Regions from separate parts of the Variovorax sp. GW531-E2 genome, predicted to be linked through region 1. Evidence: riboswitches for the same ligand, from Rfam matches in the RefSeq annotation. Region 1 holds a riboswitch; the other holds the start of a gene.

Region 1 (3,400 bases):
GCGATCACCACGAGCGCGGGCAGCCAGATGTAGCCGAAGGCGCCGGCCGGCAGGCCCTGCACCGACTGCCCGCTGAGCACATAGCCCAGCACGTTGGCCACCGCAATGGGAAAGCCCAGCGCCGCACTGGTCGCCACCGCGTTGTGGATCGCCACGTTGCACCACGTCATGAACGGCACGCTGATGAAGCCGCCGCCCGCGCCCACCAGGCCCGAGATGAAGCCGATGGTGCCGCCCGCCGCGAGCTGGCCGCCGGTGCCGGGCATCTGGCGCGTGGGCTTGGGCTTCTTGTCGAGGAACATCTGCGTGGCCGAGAAGCCCACGAACAGCGCGAAGAAGATGGCCAGCGCCGTGCCCTTGAGCAGCGCGAACACGCCCAGGCTGCCCGCAAGGCTGCCGATGACGATGCCGGGGGCCAGGCGCTGCACGATGTCCCAGCGCACCGCGCCGCGCTTGTGGTGCGCGCGCACGCTGGACACCGACGTGAAGATGATCGTCGCCATCGAGGTCGCGATCGCCATCTTCACCGCCAGGTCGGCCGGCACGCCGCGCTGGCCCATGATGATCGTGATGAACGGCACCATCAGCATGCCGCCGCCGATGCCCAGCAGGCCGGCGAGGAAACCGGTGCCCAGGCCGAGCGCGGCGAGTTCGGCGATCAGGAGCGGGTCGAGCAGGGCAGCGAGGTTCACGGGAGGATGGGGAAAGAACGAGCGGCTGAAAAAGCAACGGCCCCGTGCGGTGAAGCAGGGGGCCGTGGCGGGAAAAGGTGTCTGCAGATGGTGTGCCGGACCCGCATCCTGAACCAGGGTTCAGGTGGGCGAGGGCAGCAGGACTTCGGGTTCATCTGACGCGAGATGATCACGCCCGTCAAGCGATGTACCAAGCCCGGCTCCGGAGAGCATTGGAACAAGGAAATATTAAGCCCGACACGTCTGCAGACAAAACGGATTTTACGCCCCGGATGTGCCGGGCCGCGTGCCCTCAGAGCAAATGTCCATCGCCTGCCAGGGCCTGATCGAGTCTCTGAATGAGCTGGGCGGCCTTCGGGTCGGTGTCGGTGGCGGTTTCTTCCGTGCTGCTGGCCGCGACGGGGGCCGGTGCGGCGGCAGCAGCGGCCTGCTGGGCCGCGAGATCGAAAGCCAGGTTCAGCGAGGCGAGCACGGCGATGCGGTCGCGTGCCTTCACCTTGCCTGCGTCGCGGATCTTGCACATGGCCGCGTCCACGCGGTCGACGGCCTCGCGCAGTTGCGCTTCGCCGCCGTCGGGACAGCCGAGCAAATAGCTCTGGCCCATGATCTGTACTTCAATCTGCTTCATGCGTGATGGGAATCTTCGGAAGGGGGTTCGGCCGGCAGCCGTTCGAGCAGGGCATCGAGGCGGGTGCGGGCCGCGGCGAGCCGCGACTTCAGGCCGTCGCGTTCACGCGTGAGCGCATCGACCTGTTCCTGCAGCAGCGCGTTGGTGCGCTGCACCTCTTCGTGACGCACGAGCAGGCGTTCCACACGCTCGGCGATCTGGTCGATGGGGCTGGAGGCGGGCATGGTTGGCGATTGTAGTTTCCCGGGAATTCGGAACATCCGGCGCACCGCGCGGGGCGCGCACCGGACGTGGCCGAGATTCTGGGGCCTGCGCCGCCTGCGATCAAACCCGGTGTGGTGCGTCCGCCCCGTGGGCCTAAAATCTCGCCCGTTGGTGCTCGCGGCGTGGTTCGCACGGCGCAGTTCAACGGGAAGCAGGAGTGGACGCCCCCCGGGGCCGAAGCCGCCTGCGCTGCCCCCGCAACGGTCAAGCAGACGACGCCGCAACGCGTCACCCCTTTCCATCCAGCCACTGGGCGCCCTGAAACAGGTGCCTGGGAAGGCGGCAAAGGGTCGATCTGCCAGCCCGGATACCGGCCAACAAGGCGGCTGCCGCATCGGCAGCCATGACGCCCATGGCGCCGGCGGGGAAGCCGGCCAGGGCATAGAAGTTCGTTCGGTTCACCCCATGATTTCCTGTGTTTCCCTCTTCAGCGGCCGCGCCAGCGTGCGCCGCAACCGTCCCGCGTGCCTGCCGCTGACGATCGCCCTGGCCTCGGCCTTCGGCGGCCTGGCCCTGGTGCCGCTGGCCGCGCAGGCGCAAGTTGCAGCGGCAGCACCTGGCACGCTCGACGAGACCGTCGTCACCGCCAACCGCACGCCGCAGGCGCTGTCGGACCTGGTGGGCGATGTCTCCATCGTCGACCGCAAGACCATCGAACGCAGCGGCGCCACCGGCGTGGCCGACGTGCTGGCGCGCCTGCCGGGCATGGAGATCTCGCGCAGCGGCGGCGTGGGCAACGCCACCAGCGTGTTCATCCGCGGCGCCGAATCGCGCTTCACTGCGGTCTACCTCGATGGCGTGCGCATCGATTCGCAATCGACCGGCGGCGCCGGTTGGGAAGGCATTCCGCTCGCGCAGATCGACCGCATCGAAGTGCTGCGCGGCCCGGCCGCCGCGGTGTACGGCTCGGACGCCGTGGGCGGCGTGATCCAGCTCTTCACCAAGCGCGGCGAGGAGGGCGTGTCGCCCTACGCCGGCATCGGCTTCGGCAGCCACGGCCTGCGCCGGATCGAAGGCGGCGTGAGCGGCAAGTCGGGCCTGCTCGACTACTCGTTCGGCGTGGCGCACGAGGAAAGCAAGGGCTTCAACATCCAGCCGATCGCCAAGCGCACGCCCTCGAAGGACGGCTTCACCAACCCCGACCGCGATGGCTACCGCAGCACCTCGGGCAACCTGAAGCTGGGTTTCCAGATCACGCCCGACCAGCGCATCGACGCCACCTTGCTCACCAGCAACACCGAGGCGGCCTACGACCCGTCGGTGAGCTTTCGCACCAGGCCGCCGATCACCTTCCGCAACGACGTGTCGACCAACGAACTGCGCACCGCCGGCCTGACCTGGTCGGCCAAGTGGAACGACATCTACAGCACCCGCCTGCAGGTGACCGATTCGCAGACCGTCTACAAGACCCAGCCCTCGTTCTATCGCACCGAGACCCGCCTGCGCGGCTACCTGTTCCAGAACGAATTCCGCTTCGGCGCGCACCTGGTGACCGCCACGCTCGAGCGCCGCGAGGACGCGCTCGAAAACGCGCCGACCACCTCGGCCAAGCTGTTCTCGCGCGACCGCTCGCAGAACGCCGCCGCATTGGGCTACGGCTACGTGAAGGGCCCGCACTCGCTGCAGCTGCACGTGCGCCACGACGACGACAGCGAGTTCGGCGGCAAGACCACCGGCAGCGCCGCCTACGGCTACGCGATCACGCCGAGCCTGCGCGCCACCGTGTCGGCCGGCACCGCGTTCCGCGCGCCCACGCTGTACCAGCGCTTCAGCGAGTACGGCCTGGCGAGCCTGCAGCCCGAATCGAGCCGCAACG
Region 2 (3,400 bases), on a different contig from region 1:
GCCCGGTGAGCGGATCGGCTGCGCGCGCCACCTGCGCATAGAACGACTGCGCGGCGTCGGGCGCGTAGACCACGCCCAGGCGGCCCGTGGCGTACTCGAAGGTCTTGTCCAGGCGCGGGGCGCGGTTCTGCGGATCGGTGCGCACGATCTTCGCGTGGTCCCAGCGCAGGCTGCCGACCACCGACCAGTGCTCGTTGAAGGCCAGCTTATCTTCGGCGAAGAAGGCGTAGGTGCGGGTCTTGGTCTTGTAGCGCGGCAGGTAGGGAGTGGGCGAAGCGTAGGTGCCGGGGTTGAAGACGAAGGCATCGACCACCGAGCGCCCGCCGTAGGGCGTGTCGCTCGAATTCAGGAAGTCGATGCGGTTCACATCGAAGCCCACCAGCACCTGGTTCTTCAGGCCGAACAGCGCGTGCTTGAAGGTGGCGTCGGTGCGGTTGCCGATCTGTTCCTGGTCGTGGCCGATCTCCAGGTAGTCGCCGCGCGTCACGCGGTTCGTGGTGGCGCTGTAGGTGTAGGTTTCGCTGTCGCGCCAGTGGCGCTTGCTGTCCAGGCGATAGAGCTGGTTGCGCACGGTGACGGCGTCGTTGGGCGTCCACTGCGCATCGAGGCGGGTCCAGCGGTCGCGGTACTTGACCTCGGCGTCGTCGAGGTTGTAGTTCTGTTCGCGGTTCAGGCTGCTCACGCGGCCGTTGATGAGCGGCACGCCGAAGTAGCGCTGCGGCGTCTGGCGGCCCTCGTCGTGCGAGAGCGTGAACTGCAGCCGCGGCGACACATCGAGCCGCACCGCGCCGCCCACCGCCAGGCTCTCGGCCTCGCCGCGCCGCATGAAGCCGTCGGTCCTGCGGTGGCTGATGTCGAAGCGGTACGACAGCATGTCGTTGATCGCCCCGCCGCTGCCGAAGGCGACCTGGCGCGTGGCGTCGGAGCCCCCGCTCACGAGCGCCTCGTTGCGGATCGGGCCGCGCGTGGGCTTCTTGGGCACCACGTTGATCGCGCCGCCGATGGCGCCCTCGCCGAACATCACCGAGGCGGCGCCGCGCAGCACCTCGATGCGGTCGGTCGACCAGGTGTCGAACGGGAAGGTGACGGTGCCCGCGCCCACATACAGGCGCGTGCCGTCGTACAACTGCATCACCGAGCCGTGGCCGTTGAAGCCGCGCGCCGACAGCGACGAGCCGCCATTGCCCGGCGCGGGCGAGCCCGTGATGCCGGTGGCGCGGCTCGCGGCCTCGACCACCGACACGTCGCCGCGCGCGCGGATCGCGTCGCCGGTGAGCACCTCGATGCTGGCCGGCGTTTCGAGTGGCGTGAGGCCCAGGCGGCTGCCGGTCTGCGTGGGTTCGTCCAGGGCCAGCGGCGTGTGGCGGCTGGCTTCGACCTGCACGGGCGTGAGGCTGGGGCGACCGGTTGTGTCGCCCGATTGGGCCAGGGCGGGCCCGCAAGCGAGGCCAAGCCCCAGCGAAAGACCTGAAAGACCCGAAAGGCGCGCCCGTTGCAGGGGCGGGCCCGAGCGATCGCGCGGCGGCGATGCAATGCGATTCATCCGACTTCTCCTCCAGCCTGCGTCCCCGCAGGCTCCTGACCGATCGCGGACGCCAAGGGAGAAGAGACGAGGGGCGGTGCCGTTTCGCGCGAGGGAAAAGCGGCAGGCCCGGACACGCACTCCCGCAGCATCCGAAGGCGGTTGCGAAGGCCGGTATCCGGGCTCGCGGAGTGCGTCGGGGTGCAATGCATGCACCTCGGCGCCGAAGCCCTCGCCTTCCCACGCCGAAGCGCAGTGGCTGCCCCAGCGAAAGATCGCCGGGGCCTGAGGGTGTCGATGTCCGCTGACCGTTGCGGGGGCAGCGCAGGAATGGAAGGGTCGTTCGAAAAAACGACGCCTCGCACCTGCTTCCCGTTTAACCCCGCCGCCAATCCTGTGACTGGTCGTGCAGGGCACCTTCGAACCGTGGGGTGTTGGACGACACCGGTGTGAACCAATGTTTCCAACCGCCGGGATTATAGGGAGCGCCCTGCGGCGGCGCCCTTGCGGGCCCCGTCAGACGGGTTTGCCGTCGGGCCCGAACAGCCGCCGCAGCACCGCCACGCCGGCCACCAGCGCGTTCGAATACGTGGCGTAGGGCTCGTGGGCGGCTTCGAGCGGCACGTACACATGGGTGGAGTCGCCGGGCGAGCCGTCCACGGCCTCCATCAGCACCCAGTAGAACTCCCCTTCTTCCAGTTCGTGGACGGTGAGTGCGATGTCTCTCGGCGAAGGCATGACGGTCAGAAATGAAACAGGGAATGAACCCGCCTTTGAACGGGCAAGGGGCTGGCGCGGTTGTCAGTACTAGGGCTTCTCCTACAGTGCATGGACGCCGCGCGGCCTAATGTTAGGGGTGGGGAGTTGCATCAGAACAAGGAGTCAGCATGAAACATTTCACGCTTGAACCCAACATGCGCGCCGCCTTCGGTGGCGCGTTCTACCCGACCGGTTACTCCCTGGTGATGTTTCCGAGCGTCGAAGACGCCAGCCGCATCGGCCACGGGCTGATCGCGAAAGGCATCGTGAGCGGCGACGAGGTCTACCTGATACCGGCCGAAACCGTCCTGGCGGAAATCGCGCCGACCGTGCATGCCTCGCACAGCCCCCTGCCCTCCGCCGGCACCGACGGCGACACGGTGCGCGCCTTCATCCAGCTGGCCCACGAAGGCCACACGGGCCTGCTGATCCGCACCAAGGACGGCGCCATCGCCGAGCGCGTGATGGAACTGGTGCGTACCGTGCCCTACTCGATCGCCGAGCGTTATCGCACGCTGGTGATCGAGGACCTTTGAGCGCTGGCCGAAGCGTCGGTCAAGGCGTCGGTGTCAGCCCGGCGCTGTGCCTCCATACCTCGGCAGCCGAGGTGGCAGGTGCCTGCGCCCAGCAAGGCGGGCAGCAGTAGATTCACCACCGGCACGAGCGCCAGCAGCAGGATCAGAACGCCGAACGCCACCATCGCACCGCGCTGGCGACGCACGACCTGCATGCGCTCCTCGCCGTTCGCGATGCCGGCGAGCGCGGGCGCCAGCAGGAAGCGCACGTTGAGGTAGGCGAGCAGCAGGAACAGCAGCACGCCGTTGATCACCGGCACCAGCAGGCACAGCAGCATCCCCAGGCTCGCGCCCAGCCAGGGCCCCAGCCATCCGCGCACGCCGACCAGCAAGCCCGAGGACTCGGGCCGTGACTGCAGCAGCGCCGGGTAACGCGCCTGCACGCGCTCGCGCACCGGGCCCAACACCACCCAGCGCAACGCCAGCCGGATGGTGGCGACGATGACGCCGACGTACATCACCACCAGCACCACGACCGTGAGCAGCGCCGCATAGAGCAGCAACATCGCCAGCGCAGGGGCGATGCCCGCCATGCCCGCGATGC

Evidence for each region. Region 1 has a riboswitch for cobalamin ahead of AC07XP_RS11030 (TonB-dependent receptor domain-containing protein). Riboswitches for the same ligand answer to the same signal wherever they lie in the genome.
Region 2: another riboswitch for cobalamin. It lies ahead of AC07XP_RS01170 (TonB-dependent receptor); the one in region 1 lies ahead of AC07XP_RS11030 (TonB-dependent receptor domain-containing protein).

Annotation. Positions count from the first base shown of each region.
Region 1 covers NZ_JBWKXQ010000013.1:102,980-106,379, forward strand. Annotated here, with positions in the region: gene AC07XP_RS11015 (sulfite exporter TauE/SafE family protein) at 1-692, opposite strand, end outside; gene AC07XP_RS11020 (cell division protein ZapA) at 985-1,320, opposite strand; gene AC07XP_RS11025 (hypothetical protein) at 1,317-1,544, opposite strand; cobalamin riboswitch at 1,678-1,917, shown strand; gene AC07XP_RS11030 (TonB-dependent receptor domain-containing protein) at 1,990-3,400, shown strand, end outside.
Region 2 covers NZ_JBWKXQ010000001.1:289,643-293,042, reverse strand. Annotated here, with positions in the region: gene AC07XP_RS01170 (TonB-dependent receptor) at 1-1,384, opposite strand, end outside; cobalamin riboswitch at 1,675-1,957, opposite strand; gene AC07XP_RS01165 (hypothetical protein) at 2,039-2,260, opposite strand; gene AC07XP_RS01160 (hypothetical protein) at 2,410-2,817, shown strand; gene AC07XP_RS01155 (EI24 domain-containing protein) at 2,787-3,400, opposite strand, start outside.